Regions from separate parts of the Leisingera sp. NJS204 genome, predicted to be linked through region 1. Evidence: riboswitches for the same ligand, from Rfam matches in the RefSeq annotation. Region 1 holds a riboswitch; each other region holds the start of a gene.
The links. A riboswitch is a leader RNA that binds a small molecule or an ion and turns the genes downstream of it on or off. The one in region 1 is predicted to bind cobalamin.
Positions count from the first base shown of each region.

Region 2: it holds a riboswitch for cobalamin, as region 1 does, so the genes downstream of both, ETW24_RS23700 (CbtB domain-containing protein) here and ETW24_RS00375 (DUF4198 domain-containing protein) in region 1, are expected to answer to the same signal.
Region 3: it holds a riboswitch for cobalamin, as region 1 does, so the genes downstream of both, ETW24_RS03345 (hypothetical protein) here and ETW24_RS00375 (DUF4198 domain-containing protein) in region 1, are expected to answer to the same signal.

Region 1 is NZ_CP035417.1:73,170-80,961, reverse strand. It holds partial or broken gene ETW24_RS00395 (energy-coupling factor ABC transporter ATP-binding protein) at 134-782, opposite strand; gene ETW24_RS25145 (energy-coupling factor transporter transmembrane component T family protein) at 769-1,254, opposite strand; gene ETW24_RS24605 (hypothetical protein) at 1,552-1,710, opposite strand; gene ETW24_RS00385 (hypothetical protein) at 1,707-2,144, opposite strand; partial or broken gene cbiM (cobalt transporter CbiM) at 2,141-2,757, opposite strand; gene ETW24_RS00375 (DUF4198 domain-containing protein) at 2,768-3,553, opposite strand; cobalamin riboswitch at 3,695-3,909, opposite strand; partial or broken gene ETW24_RS00370 (IS3 family transposase) at 4,028-5,237, shown strand; gene ETW24_RS00365 (hypothetical protein) at 5,306-5,455, shown strand; tRNA gene ETW24_RS00360 (tRNA-Met) at 5,463-5,539, opposite strand; rRNA gene rrf (5S ribosomal RNA) at 5,586-5,700, opposite strand; rRNA gene ETW24_RS00350 (23S ribosomal RNA) at 5,924-7,792, opposite strand, start outside.
Region 2 is NZ_CP035423.1:13,544-21,335, reverse strand. It holds gene ETW24_RS23735 (ABC transporter ATP-binding protein) at 1-696, opposite strand, end outside; gene ETW24_RS23730 (copper-binding protein) at 825-1,523, opposite strand; partial or broken gene ETW24_RS23725 (multicopper oxidase family protein) at 1,565-2,922, opposite strand; gene ETW24_RS23720 (TolC family protein) at 2,937-4,403, opposite strand; gene ETW24_RS23715 (hypothetical protein) at 4,403-4,627, opposite strand; gene ETW24_RS23710 (hypothetical protein) at 4,710-5,102, opposite strand; gene ETW24_RS25140 (DUF1636 domain-containing protein) at 5,938-6,273, shown strand; cobalamin riboswitch at 6,437-6,639, shown strand; gene ETW24_RS23700 (CbtB domain-containing protein) at 6,674-6,844, shown strand; gene ETW24_RS23695 (CbtA family protein) at 6,849-7,547, shown strand; gene ETW24_RS23690 (hypothetical protein) at 7,613-7,792, shown strand, end outside.
Region 3 is NZ_CP035417.1:659,836-667,627, forward strand. It holds gene ltaE (low-specificity L-threonine aldolase) at 1-300, shown strand, start outside; gene recR (recombination mediator RecR) at 383-982, opposite strand; gene ETW24_RS03325 (GNAT family N-acetyltransferase) at 1,166-1,657, shown strand; gene ETW24_RS03330 (YbaB/EbfC family nucleoid-associated protein) at 1,720-2,064, opposite strand; gene ETW24_RS03335 (DNA polymerase III subunit gamma/tau) at 2,257-4,065, opposite strand; gene ETW24_RS03340 (protein-tyrosine phosphatase family protein) at 4,260-4,790, shown strand; gene ETW24_RS03345 (hypothetical protein) at 4,870-5,274, opposite strand; cobalamin riboswitch at 5,385-5,607, opposite strand; gene ETW24_RS03350 (TetR/AcrR family transcriptional regulator) at 5,626-6,216, opposite strand; gene ETW24_RS03355 (alpha/beta hydrolase family protein) at 6,301-7,179, shown strand; gene ETW24_RS03360 (SRPBCC family protein) at 7,204-7,671, opposite strand; gene nudC (NAD(+) diphosphatase) at 7,729-7,792, opposite strand, start outside.

The DNA of each region.
Region 1 (7,792 bases):
CGGCCGGTCGTGGCGGATAGGAGAACCCGCCAGCTGCCTGCCGCCCAGCCTGGAGCGAGGACGGGTTGTTGGGCAGGGGCTTTTTCGGGTGCCGGTTCATGTTTGGGCCATTCGTTTCGATTAGCCGCACGTCCTAAGCCCGTATAAGCTCGCGGCCCTTCAAGCGATATCCTCCAGGAGCAATCTGTTTACGGAATTCCTGGTCATGGCTGACCAGAAGGATTGCCTGATCAAGCCCTTTCAGGATCCCGGCCAGCCGCGCGTAGTTGTCCGGGTCCAGTGCGTTTGTCGGCTCATCCAGAATAAGCACCGCCGGCTCCATGGCCAGTACCGTGGCCAGTGTCACCAGCCTCTTCTCGCCGCCGACAGTTTGTGGGTCACCCGGTCGCGCAGGTGCATCAGTTCCAGGCGGGTCAGCACGCTGTCAACAATCGCCAAGGCATCCTGTTTGGATTTGCCCAGGTTGAGCGGACCAAAGGCCACATCCTCGGCCACGGTCGGGCAGAAGAGCTGGTCGTCGGCGTCCTGAAACACAAAGCCCACGCGGCGGCGCATCTCGTGAAAATCCGCTTCCGCCATGCAAGGCTTGCCAAAGGCGGTGACGGTGCCGCTGGCGGGAACAAGCAGCCCCATAATGATTTCAGCAGTGTCGATTTTCCGGCGCCGTTGGGCCCGGAAATCGACAGCCGTTCACCAGCGTTCAGCCGCATCGAGGCGCCTTCCAGCACCGGATCAAGCCCTGGGTAGGCAAAGTGGATATTGTTCAAATCAAGAAGCGGCATAGGCGGCCTCCGCCCAGATCAGGGCAGCAAGTGCGGCGGACAACGCCGCGGCAAACAGCAGGTCGGACCGGTTGAAACGAAAATCCTCCAGCAGGATGATGCGGCCGGAGAACCCCCGGCATTTCATCGCCGCCAGAATGCGCTCCGACCGTTCGATGGAGCGCACCAGCATCATGCCAACCAGATAGCCATAGCTGCGGTAGGTGTGCCAATTGGTTCCGGGTCGGAAGCCGCGCAGCTTCATCGAGGTGCGCAGGCGCTGGTATTCCTCGCGCAGAACGTCGATGTAGCGGATGGTGAACATCATCAGGTGCACCAGCCGCTCCGGCATCTTGAGGGCAAAGAGCGCGTGGCCCATGGTTACCGGCTCCATCGAACCCACCAGTGTCATAACCGCAAGGATCACCGCATTGGCGGTAAGGGCAATCTCGGTTGCACGCCACAGGCCTTCCCAGCTGGCCTCCAGCCCCAAATGGACAGGGCCGGGTTCCCGGCACTGTAAAGGGCAGCAGCACCAGCATGAAGATGATGAAACTGTCCATCATCGCCATCCGTTTCAGCGTTTTCCGGGGCGGCAGGCCAGAGAAGGCCAGCAGCCACATAGACAGGCCGAGAGCGGCCGCCAGAACCCAAAGATTGCTGAGCGAGACAACCACCACCGCATAGGCTGCCGTCATCACGATGCGCATCCGCGGGTCAATTGCTGTGACCTTGGCGTGGAAGGTGCCGAAACCGCCGAGCGGTTTTTCCTCGCCCGTCAGAACATAGGTCATGCGCTGCTGCCGATCTTGCGGCGTGCGGCAATGTAGAAGCCCAGCCCGAACAGGCCGCAGATATAGCCGATGCCGCCAAGCACGGATTGAAAGTCCGACTTGTTCTTGAACGCTGTCAGCTCCTGCCGGAGCGGGCGCAGTTCATTGCGCATCATGGTGGCAAGCTCGGAGCGGGTTTGATCGGAGAGGCCCGCGGACCCTGCCGCCGCCGGCGCTGCAGAGGTGTCCGGACAGCAGCCGCTGAAACTGCTGCCGCGCCCGGGCTTTGCCCAATGATCTGCGCGACCTCCGCACCGTCCATCATCATCTCGGCCACGTGGCCAGCACCCAGATCGCCGCGGAAGATATGTGTCACAGGCTCCGACGGGGTGAACAGGAAAAAGCCGTCACTGTCGGTTCTGGACTCTCCCAGCTTGCTGCCGGCCGCGTCAAAGATCTCAATCAGCAGGTCCGCGGCCATGTCACCGTTGGAAAAGCCCACTTCGCCTTCAATGTCGGAACCGGACGGAAAGACAGCTGAGATAACATTGTGTGCCATCACCGGGAGCGGCGCCAGCAGTGCAAGGATCAGAATGCAGGAGCGGATCATGCAAGGCTTCCTTTTGTGTCGAAAAACAGCTCGGGCTTCACACGCCGCGCCAGGAAAATGGCAGCGCCGGACAAAAGCGCTTCGATGATCACCACCGGAATATGGGAAAAGAACACCAGTTTCGCGGCCAGGATAAACTCATCGCCGGACAACATCAGCGAGACTGCAACAGCAAGTGTTGTGGCAGCAATGGCCGCGCCGCCGCCGATACCGCCCCAGATGGCGCCCTGCAGAGGCGAGCCGCGGGCCACCAGCGGTCGGAATATCAGCCCGACCAGAACTGCAGGCAGGGCGATGTTCACGGCGTTCACGCCCAGCACGGTCAGCCCGCCAAAGCCAAAGAACACCGCCTGCAGCAAGAGGCCGACAAACAGGGCCGGAAAGGCCGCCCAGCCCAGAACCAGCCCGCAAGCCCGTTCAGGATCAGATGAACCGAACTCGGCCCGATCGGGACATGGATCAGGGAGGCCACAAAGAAACTGGCCGAAAGAACCCCCGCCGCCGGAATACGTTCCAGCGGCAGGCTCCGCAGCCCCATGGCGATACCGCCGACGGCGGCAACCGCGCCGCCGATCACAACCGGATTCGACAGTGCGCCGTCTACGATATGCATGGCGCTATTCTCACTTCAGCTCTTCAGCGTGGATCCACAACACAGCGTCCTGGCTGAGTTCCTTGCCGTCATGCTCAGTCGCCGGGCCGGAGCCGAGAGCAGCAAAGCCCCAGTGGCCCGCTTTCGGAATGCCAAAGGAAAAGACGCCATTCTGGTCTGCAATCGCAACGATGGCGCCGCCGGACATCGGCTGAACCGTCGGGTTGGTTGTGGAAAAGGCCGCAAGGTCAGGCTCTGATGCCATGAACTCAACCTCGATCTCGGCGCCCGGAACCGGCTTTCCATCCGCCAGCACCTGACCTGAGAAGGTAGAGCCGACAATGACGTTATAGGGCTTGTTCAGCGGCAGGATCTCGGTTTCCAGGCCCACCGGCTGATCCCAATCGGTGGGCAGGGTGTTGCGGTTCAGCACGACTTTGGAAATCTGCTGAATATAGATGTCTTCGCTTTCCTCATAATAGGGCGCGGGCACAGTCACCACCACATAGTCGCCCGAGCGCTTGACCGGAACCGACGCCCTGTAGGCGGCGGCTTCGTTCTCCGCGCCCTTGAATGTGGCCGGTTCCAAGCGGTCCGAAAGATCAACCTTTTCGCCCTTGTGAACCATAAAAAATTCTTCGGGTTTGCCCATGTCCATCACATGGCCGTTTTCCAGCGGGTGCCAGAACACCAGCCCCATCGGCACATCGCCGGGCTTCCCGATTAGCACGTTTTCAGTGTAGTTCAGCTGGAAATGCGCCGATGCGGTGACCGGCAGGGATACGGCCAGAGCTGCAGCCAGATAATTCAGTTTCATTTCGTCCTCATTCGACGACACAGGCGCACCTGCAATCAGGAATGAACAACGGGGAGAGTGGCACGGAGAAGCCTGAACGGCAGCCGCGCCAGACGCGCACCCCGGCGTCCGGTGGAAAAGGGCAGACACTCCGCTAGCGAAGTCTTTGTCCTGTGTCCGGCAGGTCTCCTGACTCGCGGGTCTTGGTTCGGCTGGCCTTCCCGGGAAAGATCCCAGTGGCATGTTCAGCGTCACTCACCGCTCACAGTTGCGGGGGCAGTCACGGATTTGGTCCCTAATGGGTACGCCGCACCGTGTTCCCTATTTCTTCCGCTGCGCATTGAAACACTCGCGGAACCGGTCACACTTGCTGAATGGCAAAACCATTTTACTGAGTCAAGCTTCCCGTCTTCTGTTCAATTGCCGAATGAGTGGACGTGTCGCGGTTTGATGCCGCTCCTTTGATAGCATTTATTGCAGCAAAGGAGACGAACTATGGGACTGAAACGGACAGAAGAATTCCGGGCCGATGCGGTGCGGATTGCGCTGACGAGCGGGCTGAGCAGGAAGCAAGTGGCCTCTGATTTGGGTGTTGGCCTTTCGACCCTGAACAAGTGGATCACAGCGCATCGCGACACCGAGGTGGTATCCGACAAAGACCTCGACCTTGCCCGAGAGAATGAACGGCTTCGACGGGAGAACCGCATTCTCAAGGAGGAGAGGGAGATCTTAAAAAAGGCAACGCAGTTCTTCGCGGGCCAAAAGCCATGAGGTTCAGGTTCATCGAAGAACACACTGATACCTTCAGCGCCAAGCGGATGTGCAATGTGCTGGATGTCAGTGAGCGCGGTCTACGGGCCTATCGCAGCCGCCCGGCCAGTCAAAGGCAGCGCACTGACATGGTCGTTCTGGCGCATATCAAGGAACAATCTCGCCTCAGCCTGGGCAGTTATGGCCGCCCACGGATGACCGAGGAACTGAAGGAGTTGGGCCTGAACATTGGCCATCGTCGCGTCGGGCGTTTGATGCGTGAGAATGGCATCCGTGTCGAACGATCTAAGAAATACAAGGTGACGACCATTGCCCGGCAGACGATTGCGAAGCAATCAGCCGAGAGGGGGACAGCAACCACGCCTTCAACATCGCACCCAATCTGCTGAACCGGGATTTCTGCGCAGATGCGCCCAATCAGAAATGGGCAGGTGACATAAGTTACGTGTGGACGCGCGAGGGCTGGCTCTACCTGGCGGTGATCCTTGATCTGCATTCCCGGCGGGTGATCGGTTGGGCCATCAGCAATCGGATGAAGCGGGACTTGGCGATCCGGGCGCTGAACATGGCTATAGCCTTCAGATCACCGCCTATGGGCTGCATTCATCATACGGATCGTGGATCGCAATACTGTTCTCATGACTATCAGATAATCCTGCGACAACACGGGTTCAGCGTGTCCCCCTCTCATGCATGTAAACATGCACTGCCGGGGCAGTGGATGAGCGGCAAGGGAAATTGCTACGACAACTCGGCGGTCGAAACGTTCTTCAAAACGATCAAGGCAGAGCTGATCTGGCGAAGGTCGTGGCCAACGCGTAGGGCCGTTGAACTGGCCATCTTCAACTACATCAATGGCTTCTACAATCCGCGACGGCGGCACTCAGCATTGGGCTGGAAAAGCCCCGTCGCATTCGAACGGAAAGTGGCCTAAACGAGCACTTGGAGCGGCACGAAAACGGGACACGTCCAGAGTCACTGCGCGCATTGGTGGAGCGGATCGTGCTGACGCCTGCGGCGGCGGGCGCTGGCCTGGATCTGACGCTGGAGGGGGATCTGGCCGGGCTGTTGCGGCTGGCGTCGGTTGCGGAAGGCCTAAACACGAAGAAGGCCCCGGATGGTAGATCCGAAGCCTTTGATATGTCAGGTTAATTAGTTCTGGTTGCGGGAGCAGGATTTGAACCTGCGACCTTCAGGTTATGAGCCTGACGAGCTACCTGGCTGCTCCATCCCGCGTCAGGTTTTTTTGAGACCGTATTGAGAGATTATTGGATTTTACTAGGTTTGGCGGTGACCTACTCTCCCAGGGCTTGAGCCCAAGTACCATCGGCGCGACAGTGCTTAACTTCCGGGTTCGGGAAGGGACCGGGTGTTTCACTTGTGCTGTAGCCACCAAACCAAGAAAAATCCAATTCCGACGGCCTTGCGAAGCAAGGCTGGCGAGCGGCAGGCAGCGTATTTGCTTCAGCAAATGCGCGAGATGCCGCCCGGTTGCTGTGTCACCGCCGGGTGGCGGCAGGCACGTGCAACTTGCGTCGGTTACAATCAACGTTGTCCAGGTCTTGTATTATGGGATGTGTTTGCTTGTTTGGTTTTGAGTAACACTGTCTGTTACTGGATCAAATCAAGCCTATCGGGCGATTAGTACCGGTCAACTGAATGCATTGCTGCACTTACATCTCCGGCCTATCGGCGTGGTGGTCTTCCACGGCCCTCAGGGATACCTTGTTTTGAGGGGGCTTCCCGCTTAGATGCCTTCAGCGGTTATCCTGTCCGAACATAGCTACCCTGCACTGCTGCTGGCGCAACAACAGGTCCACCAGTGGTTCGTTCACCCCGGTCCTCTCGTACTAGGGGCAACTCCTCTCAAGTATCCTACACCCACGGCAGATAGGGACCGAACTGTCTCACGACGTTCTAAACCCAGCTCACGTACCTCTTTAAACGGCGAACAGCCGTACCCTTGGGACCTGCTCCAGCCCCAGGATGAGATGAGCCGACATCGAGGTGCCAAACACTGCCGTCGATATGGACTCTTGGGCAGTATCAGCCTGTTATCCCCGGCGTACCTTTTATCCGTTGAGCGATGGCCCTTCCACTCGGGACCACCGGATCACTATGGCCGACTTTCGTCTCTGCTCGACTTGTCAGTCTCGCAGTCAGGCTGGCTTCTGCCATTGCACTCAACGAGCGATTTCCGACCGCTCTGAGCCAACCTTCGCGCGCCTCCGTTACTCTTTAGGAGGCGACCGCCCCAGTCAAACTACCCGCCACGCAGGGTCCCGGATCCGGATAACGGACCGCGGTTAGATATCAAGAGTGCGAAGGGTGGTATCTCAAGGGAGGCTCCACCGCGACTTGCGTCACGGTTTCGATGCCTACCACCTATCCTGCACATCACAATCCTGATACCAGTGCGAAGCTGTAGTAAAGGTGCACGGGGTCTTTCCGTCTAACCGCGGGAAGCCTGCATCTTGACAGGCAATTCAATTTCGCTGAGTCGATGTTGGAGACAGCGGGGAAGTCGTTACGCCATTCGTGCAGGTCGGAACTTACCCGACAAGGAATTTCGCTACCTTAGGACCGTTATAGTTACGGCCGCCGTTTACCTGGGCTTCAATTCGGAGCTCTCACCCCTCCTTTTAACCTTCAGGCACCGGGCAGGCGTCAGACCCTATACGTCGTCTTGCGACTTCGCAGAGCCCTGTGTTTTTAATAAACAGTCGCCACCCCCTGGTTTGTGCCCCCGGATTCCACTTGCGTAGGACCCGGGCCTCCTTCTCGCGAACTTACGGAGGTATTTTGCCGAGTTCCTTCAACATCGTTCTCTCAAGCGCCTTGGTATTCTCTACCTGTCCACCTGTGTCGGTTTAGGGTACGGTCTGATGGAGGGCTATTTCCAGGGACTGATCAGCAGCCCATTCAATCCGATAAGGATGAACTACCTTCACAATCCGTCACATCCTCCTGGCCCACGAATATTAACGTGGTTCCCATCGCCTACGCCTTTCGGCCTCGGCTTAGGGGCCGGCTTACCCTGCTCAGATTAGCTTTAAGCAGGAACCCTTGGACTTTCGGCGAGAGTGTCTCTCACACTCTTTGTCGCTACTCATGTCATCATTCTCACTAGTGATCTCTCCACGGGATCGCTCACGCGCCCGCTTCATCGAAAGCTCCTTGCGTCCAATTCTTCCCGCAGGAAGATAAGGACGCATGGAACTATGTCACACTACGCTCTGCTACCATGCACTATGTGCATCCTCGGCTTCGGCTCATGGCTTGAGCCCCGTTACATCTTCGCCGCAAGACATCTTGATTAGACCAGTGAGCTGTTACGCTATCTTTAAAGGATGGCTGCTTCTAAGCCAACCTCCTGGTTGTTTTGGACGTCTCACCTGCTTTCCCACTTAGCCATGAATTGGGGGCCTTAGCCGGAGGTCAGGGTTGTTTCCCTCTCCACGACGGACGTTAGCATCCGCCGTGTGTCTG
Region 2 (7,792 bases), on a different replicon from region 1:
CATGAACAGAAGGATTGTCGCCAGCGTGCCGCCTTGCAGCAGCGGGACGGTTAGCAGTTCGGAGGCAAAGCTGCCGACAGGCTCGACCTCGGCGCCAAGAACCGGCATGATCGCAGGTTGGCGCCGAGTAGGCTGATCCTGCCTCCACTGGCGGTAAACGGCAAGGCGAAGCCTGCGCACGAAGCTTTCGGCAACGCGCCCTTTTCGGATGTTCAGCCAGTATTTGTTTAGGCCGTTGAGTGTGATGACTGCCAGATAGGCGCCGCAGAGAAGAAACAACAGCGAAACTTGCGAAAGCTCGACACCAAACACCACAACCGGACTGCTGCCGTTTTCAAACACGCGGTTCACGATCTGCTTGGGCAGCTCAAGAGACAGGTAGACGATCGGCATCGCTGTCAGGCTGAACAAGATCAGGATCTGCTGATGCGGCCCGGTCGTGCGCAGGATATAGCGGGGCAAGCCCGGCTCCAGACCGCCCGCCGGGAATTGAGCTGGAGCTATCGGTGCCGCCCGCCGTAGAAGCCGCCGGCGCAGCAGCCAGGCGGCCTGGCCGGCCAAGGTGAGCAAAAGCAGCGTTGGCGCCAGCACCAGAACCAGATGCATCACCGGGTGGAGCCATTCGGGTGCGCTGTCATCGTACCAGAACCCGAATGCGCCTGCGGCATCATGTGTGAGAGTGTGCAGATCCAGCATCGTTGCCTTGATTGCCTATTGTCAGATTTCTGCCGGTGCAGTGTTTTGATGGTTGTGCGCTTGGGCGCCTGATGGGCCTGCTAGGAGTTTGGGAGAGAGGAGGCCGGCGTTCCGACCTCCTCTGCCGGTTATCTTACCGCAGTCACGGTCAGCTTACCTTTGACCCTTTCGGCAACGAACTCGATACTGCCGCCTGCCTGCATCTGCTCCAGCATTGCCGCGTGAGCCACACGGAACACCATGGTCATTGCGGGCATCTCCAGATCAACCAGTTCTTCATGCTTGATTGTGACCTTGCCGGATTTGGCGTCGATTTTCTTGACCGTTCCGGCCGTGAAGGTGCCGCCGCCGCCTTCGAGCACCGCGACCGGCCCATGCATGCCGGACTCATAATGGCCGGGGATCAGGCAAGCGAACTCGAATGTGCCGAGATTGGAGAAGGTCCAGATAATTTCTCCTGTTGCACCCGCGTCCAGACGCACCGAATTCGGGTCGTCATGTTCCATGTCCATTTTGGCCATGAGCTCTTTGTGGTGGACATTTCGCTCGGCCGTATCCAGCACGAATTCATGCTCCAGCTCGCCGGCGTTGGTGATCACGAACTTGATGGTTTCGCCCTTGGTAAAGGAAAAACCGGAGGGTTCGAAAATCATCTCACCGTCGTCGGTTTCCTTCATGGTGACAGCGATTTCGCGGTCTGCATGGGCTGCCTCTCCGGGCTTGCCGACCTCCATTTCGTCATGATGGCCGCCGCCGTGGGTGCCGGCGGCAAAGGCCGGTGCAGCGGCTAGAGCGCCAAGAATGGCTGCCGATAGAATCTTGTTCATATCTGTCTCCTCGTCAGGTTTGGTTGGGGTCCAATGGCTGGTCAGCCCTTGGCGGTGGGTTTTGGGGTAATGCGGGTTTGCGCGTTATCGGCGCGTGCAAAGTCGGGCAGTTCACCGGTCCATTCATAGGCCTGGGTGCCGGGAGGGTTTTCGTACCAGCCAGGATCGCTGTAGTCGTTTGCTTCAATGCCTTCGCGCACCTTCACGACCGAGAACATGCCGCCCATCTCGAGCGGGCCATCGGTCCCCAGCCGGCCATCATAGGTACGGTGTTGTCGGGCAGCGGCATCGACATCTCGCCCATGTCGGCCATGCCGGCGGTTCCCATCGGCATGTATTCGGGCTGAAGGTTGCGGATCTGGCCGGTCAACTTGCGCTTGTCGGTGCCGATGAAGGTCGGCACGTCGTGGCCCATCGCGTTCATCGTGTGGTGCGACTTGTGGCAGTGGATCGCCCAGTCGCCCGGATGCACCGCGTCAAACTCATAGGCGCGCATGGCGCCGACGGGGATGTCAATCGACACCTCGGGCCAGCGGGCGCTTTCGGGAACCCAACCGCCATCGGTGCAGGTGACCTCGAAGTCGTAGCCGTGCATGTGGATCGGGTGGTTGGTCATCGTCAGGTTGCCGGTGCGCACCCGCACCCGGTCGCCCTGGTTGACTACCAACGGGTCAATATCCGGGAAAATCCGGCTGTTCCAGGTCCACAAGTTGAAGTCCGTCATCTCCATCACCCGCGGCACATAAGAGCCTGGATCGATGTCGAAGGCATTGAGCATGATCAGGAAATCCCGATCCACTGGCATGAAGGCCGGATCCTTGGGGTGCACGATGAACATGCCCATCATGCCCATGGCCATCTGTACCATCTCGTCGGCATGCGGATGGTACATGAACGTGCCGGATTTGGTCAGGTCGAACTCGTAGACAAAGGTTTTGCCCGGCGGGATGCCCGGATGGCTGAGACCGCCGACCCCGTCCATGCCTGACGGCAGGATCAACCCGTGCCAATGTACCGAAGTATGCTCCGGCAGTTTGTTGGTCACGAAGATGCGGACCCGGTCGCCCTCCACTGCTTCGATGGTGGGACCGGTGGACTGGCCGTTGTAGCCCCACAGATGCGCGGTCATGCCTTCGGCCAGCTCGCGCTCGACCGGTTCCGCCACCAGGTGAAACTCCTTCACCCCGTTGTTCATCCGGAACGGCAGGGTCCAGCCGTTCAGCGTGACTACCGGGTTGTAGTCCGGCCCAACAGAGGGAGGTAACGGTGGCTGAGTGGCCGCAGTGTCCATGCTGGCGGCTTCGGGCAGGCCCATGTTCGAGGTCTTGCCCCACGCTTGACCAGAAACCAGCGCAGCACCCGCAGCGCCGGCTCCAAGCAATTGACGTCGATTCATCATTTCATTCGTTCCTTTCAATGGCCTGCGCCGCCGCCACCGGCAATCTCTCCACCGCCGCCTTGGGGGGCCGAGCCAGCGCCTCCGCCTCCGCCGTAGATCGCGGCACCTACATTCGCCTGCGCCAACCAGAAGTCACGTTTGGCATTGGCAGCCTCCAGCGAGCTCGCCAGCTTTTCGCGAACGTCGGTCAGCAGTTCGAAGGTATTGGTGATCATGCCGTTGTAGCTGAGCAGCCCTTCCTCCTCGATAGACCTGCGTAGCGGCACCAGCACGTCACGATAGTGACGGGCGATTTCGTAAGAGGAGTGGTAGGCTAGTTCTGCGCTGCGGGCTTCGGAACGGACATTCACCGCCCGTTCAGCCAAGGCATTGGCCGCTTGCATATAAGACAGCTCCGCCTTGCGCATCCGCGCCTTGCCGGTGTCAAATACCGGGATGGCAAACTCCAGCTCCAATTGTGGAAGGGTCTCGGTGTTGGTCACTCCGTCCTCGCGCTCGCGCTCCGCCTCAAAGCCTGCAATCAGTTCCAGATCCGTCACCAGCCGGGTCCGGTCCGTCAGTCCAAAGGCCCGGGCCTGCGCCTCAAGTCCAAGCTTGGCGACCTGCAAATCCACCCGGTTCTTCAGAGCTGCCTGCTCGATGGAGGACACTTTGGGCAAAGACTTTGGCAAGGATGGCAGAGCATCGGGCACGTAGTAGTTGGCATCGCTGCCCCACAGGCCCATCAGCCGCGTCAGCTCTTCCTTGGCGAGCTTTGCTTCCAGACGGGCTCTGGCGACTTGGCCTGCCAGTTCGGCATTGAAGGCAAATTCCCGCGCCTGCCCCGCCTTGTTCAGCGCGCCGGTCCTGCCTAGCTGGCTCGCCAGCTCTGCCCCTGCTGCCGCAGTCTCGCTGGCCTGTCGCAGATAACTCAGCCGTTCAAAGGCCGCCACGGCAGTGATCCAGGCCTGCCGGGTCTGCCCGGCCAGCGCCAAGGTATCGTTCACCGCGTTCAGCTGGGCCTGCTGGAACTGGGCCTCGGCCACAGCGATGCGCTGCTTGCGCGTCTTCACGTCCAGCAGGTTCACGGCGATGGTGGATTCCAGCGCCCGGTACAGGCCCAGTTCAGGCGCCCCGATCCCCAACAGGCCGATCGACACCACCGGGTTCTCCGGCGTCATCTGCTGCCAGGCCTCCGCCGCCGACAGCCCGACTGCAGCATAAGATGCCTGCAATCCTTTGTTGTTCAAAAGCGCCGCTTGCACCGCTGTGTCGGCGGAGATCGTCTTGCCCTGCACGAGGCTGCGGACTTCCTTGGCCAAAGCCTCGTTTTCCGCCTGTGTTTGCGCAAAGGCCGTGCGTTTGCCGATGACCGCCGAAGTCTGACTGGCCACTTCCTGAAATCCGGCCTGCGGGCTGGTGTACTTCTCCGGTACAGCGGCCGAGCAGGCAGCAAGTACCACGGGCGACGCCAGCACGGCGCGCCAAACTCTGATCCTCATCAGTGGTCCTCCTGCTGCTGATCATTGACGCCACGCCAGGAAACCGGGCCGCTGGGTTCTTGGCGTTCATAGCCCGAGAGGGGAGACTGATAATTCAGGGTACGGTAAGGGCCGGATTGCGCAGCAACCCTTTGCAACGCTGCGGTATCGGGCAGCGCTGCTGGATCAGCGGCACACGCCCCCAGCAGCAGGGCGCATGCCCCGGCCAGAAAAGGAGATTTCATCTGTTTTTCCTGAGAATAATCTGTAGTGGTTCTGCGCTTAGGCACAGAACGGCTTTAATTACCGCTTCTGCGGGTCAGATTTTCAGGATCTAGGAGGACGCAGGACCTTCACACGATCCTGAGACGGCAGCTGCGCGGAAGCCATCACCCAACGGACAGGCTGCTGAACAAAAGCGGCATCAGGCTGCAAAGAAAGTATTGCAAGGGCCATACAGGCGCCCGCGCAGCAGTTTCCGGCATCAGCGGTGTATTGCGCAGTGTCTTGACCATCGTTTTCGGCAATATGGGAAGCCTTATGCGTTACGCCGGCCACAAAGGAGGCAGTATGGCTTTGTCCGTCGTGCGACATCGCTGCATTGCTATGATGGCCCGCGACAGAATGCGCAGCGGATGGCAACGAAAATCCCAACACAAGAACTACCGCAAAAGCAGCGGCGACCCTGATCAGCCGGAAGATACGTGCCAGAAACATCATGCGGGTATTGCACAGCACCGGAGCAGTCCGCGTCAAGATGGCAATGATGTATTCAGCGCACGAATTTGAGCATTTCAGAAGCGTTTTCCTCGAAGTTCCCTGTCGGATCGTATGCGACTACAACGCGAAGCAAACCTTCCTGCGCAGGAGGGCTAAGTCTGATAAGACTTATCGAAAGTGACGATTCGTTGGCTGAACAGTTCGGCAGAGTGGTCAAGCCTGTGGCTGCTGAAACGCCTGCTTCGGTGATCCTGCAAGCTTAGGAAGATTGTCAGCGATACCCGGCGCAGGCCGGTTTCGGGCAACTCCCGCATAGGCTCAGTTGTCGCCAGGACCGTGGTCGGTTTGCCCTTTGCTTCTGATAAATCCAAGAGAGATCGAGATAATGATCCGAAGTGTGAACGCTTGAAGCTGCCGCCATTCGCTGCGTGCTGTTTGAACTGGTAGGGTGCGCAACGAAACCACCCGTCGCCGCGGCTGTTCAATCCTTGCTGCGGTTGCGAGGGAATGGGAAGGCAGTGTTTTCCACCCCTAAGACTGCTTTCAGAGGGCAACAGTTCTAACTCGCAGTGCGGATGATGTGGCCCGCTCGCGATACTTCGCAAAGCCTTGATTCTACGGTTTATCCGCCTCAGTGGTCCGCGCGGCGAAGTTTTGGACAAAAAGCATTCGAGCGACTTGCGTCAGCAAGCTGCCCCAAGCACATTTGCCTCAAAACTAACTATGGACTCTTTAGGAAATTCAGCGTCAAAATTGGTATTGAAGCCAAGCTTGCATGGTACCACGGGACGTAGGTTTCCAACGAAGATCGCTCGATTGAGGACCTGCCCGGCGCATGAGCCTGCCCACACTCACCTTATGCCGAACTTGCCGCGACGCAGACCCTGCCTTTTTTGGGCAGGTCGCCGCGGCTTTGGAGGCTTCGGGAGGAAAAGTAAGGCTGCAGCAGGTGGAATGTATGTCCGGTTGCAAGCGGCCGCAAACCCTAGCTATGCGGCAAAGCGGGAAGACCGCCTATCTATTCGGGGAAATCACCGCGGGTGACCTGCCGGACATCCTGACCTTCCTGCGGATGTATGAGGTTAGCCCGGATGGCAATTTTGCCGATGCCAGGCCGCTGGGCCGACTGCGGTTTAAGGTGATCGCCCGCATCCCTGCGGATCTGGACTGAACCGCTTGCTGCCGGCAGGACAAAGAGATCCAGCAGTTTTTTGCCGAGAAATTGGAAATTATCAGGGGTTCCTGCCTTCCGGTTTCCGCCCGTGCATGACGCTGACGTGTTTTAAATTGGCGGAATCATCCTTGACCGGACTCAGCCGCACGGGGCATTACCACATGATACGGTGTCTGATGGTGCCTAAGCACTGGGACTGAAACGGGAATGAGGACGGTGGACCAAATCGCGGCACCGAAGCCTCAACCGCCCCCGCGACTGTGAGCGGCGAGCGGCCTTCCAATATCCACTGGCCAAGGCCGGGAAGGAGGATGGCAGCAGCGACCCGCGAGTCAGGAGACCGGCCGTGTGGTAACGCAACTTGTACCGTCGGGTGTGACGGTAAGGAGGACTAAAAATGACGACCAAGACGCTTAAGGCTTCCGCCGCTGGCACCAGTGTTCTTCCGGCACTGTTTGCAGTGGTTCTGGGTTTCGGGATCATCACGCTGACCGGCCATGTTCAGGCATCTGCCCTGCACGACGCCGCGCATGATGTGCGCCACGCAACTGGCTTCCCCTGCCACTAAGGCCATGTTCAGTCGCATTCTGACCAGCGGCCTGTTCGCTGGCGCTGCAGCAGGGCTGATTACCGCCCTGCTGCAGCTCGTTTTCGTGCAGCCCGTGCTGCTGCACGCTGAGCTTTATGAATCAGGAGAGCTGGTGCATTTTGGTGCCGAAGCGGTGACGGCCCATCCCGACCTGCCCGGCATGTTTGCCGAACCGATGCGTGACGGGCTCAGCATCATCTTCACCATGCTGACCTACACCGGCTATGCGCTGGTGATGGCGGCGCTGATGTCGGTGGCTGAACGCCAGGGCCACGAGATCAACGCGCGCACCGGTATTCTATGGGGCCTGGCGGGTTTCATCACCTTCCACTTCGCGCCCGGCCTGACGCTGGCGCCGGAAGTTCCGGGCGTGGCCGCCGCCGATGTCGGTGCGCGTCAGATCTGGTGGGGGGCAACTGTGGCCGCCGCGGGCGTTGCCATGTGGCTGATTGCCTATGGCGGCAGCTTGGCGGGCTATACCGTCGCAGCCCTGCTGCTGCTGGCGCCGCATGTAATCGGCGCGCCTGAGCCCGAAAGCTTCACCGGCCCGGTTCCGACAGAGATCGGCGCCCTGTTTGCCGCCCGCGCCTTTGGCGTCGGCATGGCCGCCTGGGTGCTCTTGGGCAGCTTTGCCGGCTACTTCTGGCAAACCGAAGGCAAGCGCGCAGAAGCCGCCGCCTGATACTGGCCCAGCCTGATCCCCGCCGGGTTCGCCCGGCGGGGAAACTCTTTTCCGAGGATACCGATATGTCCCGCTCTCTTGCTCTTTTTGCCATAGGCCTGATCTTTGGCGGCGGTGCCGGCTTCGTGATCGCAGCCGGCAATGGCGTCACCTTCGATGGCCATGAGCATGGCAGCGCTGACCACTTCGGCGGCGGCCATGGTGAAATGACCGCCCATGACCATTCCCAAGCTGTCAGCCTAGCG
Region 3 (7,792 bases), 590 kb from region 1:
GCGGCGGCGCTTTATGCGCTGGAGCACAACGTGGCGCGGCTGGCGCAGGACCATGACCGCGCGGCGGAACTGGCGGATGTGCTGCGCGGTTTGGGGGCGGGGGAGGTTTCCCAGGCCACCAACATGGTGTTTTTCACTCCGGGGGACGGGCGCAATGATGCATTGCGGATGCATTTGGCATCTGAGGGCGTTGTAATCGGTGGCGGCAGTTCCGGCGCCATCCGCATGGTGCTGCACAAAGATGTGGATAACGGCCCATTGGACCGCGCGGTCCAAGGGCTAAAGAGTTTCTACTGCTGAAACCAAAGGCGGGCGTGGCTCCGGAAAATTCGAATTTTCCGGCCAAAATTCTTTGAAGAATTTTGCACGCCCGGCCGCACCGTCAGATTTCTTTCCGCGCCCTGAGCGCTGCAGAGATCGTGCCGTCATCCAGATAGTCCAGCTCGCCGCCGATCGGCACGCCCTGCGCCAGCGAGGTGAGCCTGACCTGCCCCTGCAACTGGTCGGCGATGTAATGCGCCGTGGTCTGGCCGTCGATGGTGGCGTTCAGCGCCAGGATCACCTCGCTGATACCTTCGGTTGCGACCCGGTCCGCGAGCCGCGGGATACGCAAATCTTCCGGACCCACGGCGTCCAGCGCCGACAGGGTGCCGCCCAGCACGTGGTAACGGCCCTTGAAGTCGCCTGAGCGCTCCATCGCCCAAAGGTCGGCGACATCCTCGACCACGCACAGCTCGCCATTGGCGCGTTCCGGGTCGGTGCAAAGCGGGCAGATCTCGCTGGTGCCGATATTGCCGCAGTTGAGGCATTCGCGCGCGGTGGCGGCGACCTCGGTCATCACATCGGCCAGGGGCGTCAGCAGCAGCGCCCGCTTGCGGATCAGATGCAGCACCGCACGGCGGGCAGACCGCGGGCCGAGCCCTGGCAGCTTGGCCATCAAGGCAATCAGGTCTTCGATATCGCTGGTGGAATTTCTGATCATGCTCCGGGCCTTTGTGTGCCTTGCAATATAGGCTGATTGCAGCAGTGAAGCGCAAGGGCAGGGCGGCAATATGTTCAGGGTTTGTTTTGCTTCGGCAACTGCAAGGGTAAGGGCAATTGAGCTGGCGGGCGGCAGGGCGTATCTGTTGCAGCACATCTTGCGCGGGAAAGAAAAGGGGCGGCAATGGGACGGCAGGACAACACCCAGCACCCGGTGCGTTTTGCCCGGCTGACCGGGATCGCGCCGCTGGAGATTGCCCGCCACATGTCAGATCCGCGGATGGCAGAGCATATGCCGCTGCTGACAGGCGCCTGGGACGAAGAAACTGCCAGAGACTTTGTTACCGCCAAGGAGAACTGCTGGCAAAGGGATGGACTGGGTCATTGGGCGTTTGTGCAGAAGGGGCAATATCTTGGCTGGGGCGGTTTTCAGAAAGAGGCGAACGAGTGGGATTTCGGGCTGGTCCTAAGGCCCGGCTGTTTTGGCCTGGGCCCGGCCATCGCCCGGCAAGCGCTGGCGTTTGCCCGCCGCGATCCGCGCATCCCTCATGTGACTTTCCTGCTGCCGCCGACGCGGCGCCATCTGCGGCCGCTGGCACGGCTGGGCGCGGTGCAAACCGATGAAGTGCTGTATGAGGGGCAGCGTTTTCTGAAATTCCGGTTGGAAACAGCTTGAACGAGGCAAAGAAAAAGGCGGCTCCTGACGGGCCGCCTTTAGATTGGCATCGCTGGCAGCGCTTAGAACGGCAGCTTGATGTCCTTGGGCAGACCCATGCTTTCGGTCAGCTTGGCCATCTCTTCCTGCGCCTTTTCCGCGGCCTTGGCCTGGGCGTCCTTAATCGCGGCCAGGATCAGGTCCTCGACCACTTCCTTGTCGTCGCCATTGAAGATCGACGGATCGATGTCCAGGCCTTTGAGGTCGCCCTTGGCGGACGCGGTCGCCTTGACCAGGCCGGCGCCGGCCTCGCCCGTCACCATTACATTGTGCAGCTCTTCCTGCATCTGGGCCATTTTGCCCTGCAGTTCCTGTGCCGATTTCATCATCTTGGCCATATCGCCAAGGCCGCCGAGGCCTTTGAGCATCTGTCATCTCCTGAGATTCCGGTTCGGGGCACAGATACGGGCCGCGAGGGCGTGAAACAAGGGGAGGATTGCCTCGGTGCCGGAGTTTAACACCCTTCCGCCCGGCCGACAGGCCGGGCAGCGCCTGACCTTCCCCCAAGGAAAGCGTCATCGCGGCCACCCAAGGTCAGGCGATGCCCGGGGTCGCTTTTGTCACCCGTCCTCGAACGGGTCCCATTCATCCTCCACCTCGGGCAGGGCCTCGGCGGCGACTTCGGCGGCCAGCTCCTGCGCCGTGCGGATGCGTTTGATCGTTGCCTTGGGAAAGCTTTCCAGCACCGCCTGCACCAGCGGATGCGCGGCGGCTTTCTCACGCAGGGCGTTCTCGGCGGCATCGCGGACCTCGGCAATCGTGGCTGCGTCGCCGTCCGGCGCGATCGACACCACCCAGCGCGCACCGGTCCAGTTCTGCAGCGCCGTGCCAAGCCGGGCCGCCAGGTCGCGCGGCGCTTGCGAGGATGGGGTGAATTCGATCCGTCCCGGCTGGTAGGAGACCAGACGCACGCCGCCCTCGACCTCGACCAGCAATTTCACGTCGCGATTGGTGCGGATCAGCTCGACCACATGTTCAAAGGACGGATAGCGCGCCAGTGCTGAGCTGACCTGCGGCGCCAGTGCCGCCATAGTGCCGCCGCCGCCATGTGCCACTGGCGCGCCGCCTGCGGGACCAGTTTGGCCGCCATGACCGGAAGCGCCGCCGCTGCCGCCTAAAGCCGGAGCGCCCATGCCCTGCATCGGCGCACCGCCGCCGGGGCCATTCGGCGGCGGAGGCGGGGTGTCCTTCAGCTTGCGGATCAGTTCTTCGGGGCTGGGCAGGTCGGCCACATGGGTCAGGCGGATCACCGCCATCTCGGCGGCCATCATAGCGTTTGGTGCCGCGGCGACTTCCTCCAGCGCCTTCAGCAGCATCTGCCACATCCGGGTAAGGACGCGCATTGCCAGCGCATCCGCCATCGCCTTGCCGCGGGCGCGTTCATCCGGGCTGACGGTGGGGTCTTCCGCCGCATCCGGCGTGATTTTCACCACCGAGACCCAATGGGTGATCTCGGCCAGATCGCGCAATACCGCCAGCGGGTCGGCGCCTTCGGCATACTGGCCGCTGAGTTCAGTGAGCGCGGCCGCCGCATCGCCGCGCAGGATCATGTCCATCAGGTCCAGCACCCGGCCGCGGTCGGCCAGACCCAGCATGGCGCGGACCTGATCGGCAGAGGTTTCACCGGCGCCATGGGAAATCGCCTGATCCAGCAGCGAGGTAGCGTCGCGGGCGGAACCTTCGGCGGCGCGGGTGATCAACGCCAGCGCGTCTTCGGCGATCTGGGCGCCCTCGGCGGTGGCGATCTTCCGCAAGAGCGCAATCATCACTTCCGGCTCGATCCGGCGCAAATCAAACCGCTGGCAGCGCGACAACACGGTCACCGGCACTTTGCGGATCTCAGTCGTGGCGAAGATGAACTTCACATGCGCGGGCGGTTCCTCCAGTGTCTTCAGCAGCGCGTTGAAGGCGCTGGTCGACAGCATGTGGACTTCGTCGATGATGTAGATCTTGTAGCGGGCCGAGGCGGCACGGTACTGCACGCTGTCGATGATCTCGCGGATGTCATTCACGCCGGTACGCGAGGCCGCGTCCATCTCCATCACGTCGACATGGCGGCCTTCCATGATCGCGGTACAATGCTCGCATTGGCCGCACGGGTCGGTGGTGGGGCCGCCCTGGCCGTCTGCACCGATGCAGTTCATGCCCTTGGCGATGATCCGCGCAGTGGTGGTTTTACCGGTGCCGCGGATGCCGGTCATAATAAAAGCCTGGGCAATCCGGTCAGCGGCAAAGGCGTTTTTCAGCGTCCGCACCATGGCGTCCTGCCCCACCAGATCGGCAAAGGTTTCGGGCCGGTACTTGCGGGCCAGAACCTGGTATTGGGATTGGCCGGATGTGCCGGAGGTGCCGCTGGGGGTATCGTTCATGATGTCTCGTACCGGATTCGGGATGCGGGGTGCTCCGCGTTGCGCGCAGGGTATTGAAGCGCAGCCCGTTCGTCCACCGCCGTTGGGCTGGTCCGGGGCCGCAAAAGAGCTTTGGGATTGCCTGCTTAACCGCTAGGCTGCAAAGGCAGGAGACTGCGGGGGAAATGCAGGAACGCAGCGGCTAAGGAGGCGGTATGCGAACTGAGGATATCCCGGAACCTGCGGCGCCGGACGGCGCGGCGCCGGCAGGCCTGACCATCCACGCGCTGTCAGCAGGCGGCGGTATTCTGGCGCTATGCCCGCTGCCCGGTGCGGGAGGCGATTACCGCAACGACCTGATCCAGATCTATCAGTGGAAACCGGGGCTGGTCATCTCAATGACCACCGAGGCCGAGCACGCAGCCGCAGATGTGCCGCGGCTGGGGATTGATATTCAAAGCATGGCCTGCCGCTGGCTGCATCTGCCGGTGCCGGATTTCCAGGTGCCGCCGCCCGCTGTGGCGGCGAAATGGACGGCGGCCAGCCGGTCTGCACGGCAAGCACTGGGCGGCGGCGGCCGGGTGCTGGTGCATTGCAGGGGCGGCTGCGGGCGGTCCGGCATGGCGGTGCTGCGGCTGATGATCGAATGCGGCGAATCCCCGGCGCAGGCGCTGGCCCGGCTGCGGGCGGTACGGCCCTGTGCGGTGGAAACCAAGGACCAATTGCACTGGGCCTGTTCACCGTAGAACAGCCGCCAGAGGCGCACTGCAAAGAGATACTGCACCGCCCGGCCGATAAGCCGGGCAGCATTCTTCAGGTATTCAGTTAAAGCGCCAGCATCTGTTCCGCCTGCCGTGCTTCGGCGGTTTTCGGCAGCGCCTCCATCAGCGCGCAGGGGCGGGTGTCCAGCTTGGACGCGGCAAAACCGATACCGTCGCGGCTCAGGATAGCATCGGCAAAGCGGTCCAGCCCCTCGCGCGGCGCCTCTTCACCGACGTCGCAATACAGCCGGATCCGGTCATGGCTGGCGGCAAACTGCGCCGGGCAGTTGCGCGGGCAGCCGTCCAGCGCGGTGGTGCCGGTGATCTCAAAATCCTCCTGGGTCAGCGGCTTGGCCTTGGTCATCGCTTCGGCCAGTTTGGCGATCATCCGCTCTGCCGCGGGGCAGGGGCGCCCCAAATACTTGCAATCTGTTGCCGCATAGAAATGCGTCTTGTCGGTCCACATCATATCTGCGCCCTCCGCGCGTGGCACGGGGGTTTGGGGGACAAGAGACCGGATGAAAGACGGATCACAGCCGCCGCAGCCATCAGACCCTGTCCGGACACCCCGCCCGGGTTCGAGTTACACGTCCGATGGCAGGTCTCCTGACTTGCGGGTCGTCGCTTTCCCGATCCTTCCCGGCCTCGTATTGAGGGGCCAGTGGCTCTATCGGGGTCGCTCGCCGCTTACAGTTGCGGGGGCAGTCTCGGACTTGGCCAGCTTGCGCGGGCCGTACCGTGTTCCCTTTTCATCCCGGACACAAGATTCTGTGGCTCGGGAACCATCGCCACAAGCGGTAGCGGCAGGACGCCTGAGTCGTCAATCGTTTTTCTGCATCTGCAAATACAGCCCGCGGATCACATTCGAGTCCCGCCGCACCCGTGCCAGCTGCCAGCCGCCCTGCAGCAGGATATAGAAATTCTCCGCCGCCGCGCGGGCCTCAGGTTCAGGCAGGCCCAGGCGGCGGGCGTGGCGGGTGGTTTCAGTAATCCAGCCCTCGAACAGATGCGCGGCGTGCTGGTGGAACGCCTCGTTCTCCGGCCCTTCGAACAGGGTGGCAGAGACCGGGCAGCCGCTCCATTTTCCTTGCTTGTCAAACAGTTTCGCCAGTTTGTAGCAGACCGTCTTGGCCCCCTCCCGGAAGGTGGGCGCCGGGGTGAAAGACGCCTCGATCAGCAGCAGCATCTGCCCTGACGCCCAGTCCGCCGCGGCCAGGGCCAGGTCGGATTTGCCACTGGGGAAATGGTGGTAGAGCGAGCCCTTGGGCGCCCCCGCCTCTGCCAGTAATTCCGCCAGTCCGGTGCCGCTGTAGCCCTTGTTGCGGAACAGGCCGGCAGCGGCGCGGATCAGCCGCTCGCGGGTCGGGGGCGGGCTGGTTCCGCCCGCCTTGGCTGTCGTCACGTCATTCATGGCGGCAGCTTGACAGCATTGGACCGATTGGTCCAGAGATGGATTGGACCAATCGGTCTAGGCCAATCGACTCAGGAGGTTGCCATGCTGGATAAAAGCGCAGGACATACCGCGGTTATCCGCGAGGAAGAACTGCAGTTTGCATCCGGCACCCACTTGCTGGCTGGGCGGCTGTACCACCCGGCGGGGCAGGCGCGGGCAGCAGTGGTGCTGAATGGCGCAACCGGGGTGCCGCAGCGCTATTACCGGCATTTCGCACGCTGGCTGGCAGCAGAGCAGCAGGTGGCCTGCCTGACCTATGACTACCGGGATTTCGGAGACTCGGCGCGGGGCCATCCGCGCCGTTCCGATGCGACAATGGCTCAATGGGCGCTGGAAGATCAGCCGGCTGCCCGGGCCGAACTGCAACGGCACTATGCGGGCGTGCCGTTGTGGGTGATCGGCCATTCGCTGGGGGCAATGCTGATGCCCCTGCAGGATGGCCTGAAGGACGTCGCCCGCATGATCGTGGTTGCGGGCGGCTTGGTGCATCACCACGATCATCCCTGGCCCTACCGCGCGCTGGCGCTGGCTTTCTGGTTCGGCCATGTGCCGCCATTGGTCCGTGCCTTGGGGTATCTGCCCGGGCGCGCGGTGGGGTTCGGGGCCGATTTGCCCGCCGGGGTGTACTGGCAGTGGCGGCGCTGGTGCACCACGCCGGGCAGCTACCTGCCGGAAACCGGCTCGGCCTTGCCGCGGCCCAAATGGGCAGACGCCGGCGTGCCGGTGGATCTGTATGCGATGGCGGATGACGACGTTGTGCCGCCTGCGGCCGTTTGGCGGCTGGGGGACGTCTTTGGCGATGTGCCGCAGTGCCGGACGGTGCTGGTGCCGCAGGAGGCGGGCGTGCAGAAGATTGGCCATCTGGGCGCCTTTGCCCGCGCCAACGCCGCCCTGTGGCCGCGGCTGCTGCCGCCGCAATAGCACGGCTTCCCCCAAACCTTGGAGTCAGGCGGAGCGGTTCAGCCGTTCTTCGGTGATCCGGGCATAGTCGGCCAGCCGCAGCTTGAACCGGCGGGTGAGGTTGCTGCGGGCCAGTTTCAGCGATTGCACCAGCAGCCGGCCGGTCAGGGTGGTGGGCGCCAGTTTCAATTGCACCGACATCCGGGTCCGCCGCGGCGACAGCGCCAGCAGCTCGATCTCCAGTTGGCCGTCCAGGCCGCTGCCGCTGCCGGTCAGCGCCAACCCGGTGACCGGGGTATAAGACGCCAGTGTCAGCCGGATGTCGCGCTGTTTGCCGCGAAACCGAAAGCCGATATCCCAGGCCAGGCCGTTTTCAGGATGCGCGGTATCGCCAGTCCGCTCTACGTCGATGCCGCGCCGCAGGGCCGAGCGCTCAAGCAGGCTGAAATCGGAGATCGCGCCAAAGACGTCGGCAATCGGGGCTTCGATATCTTCTTTGCTTTGAAATTCCATGCTCGCCTGCTTCAGTTGCGCCGCCGTGCTGCCGCGCTGTTTTTTGCAATATGCGCTTTAGTCCAGCGTGTCCGCAAGCCAGTTTCGGAGCAGAAAATGCGCAATTGCTCCCTGACGTGAC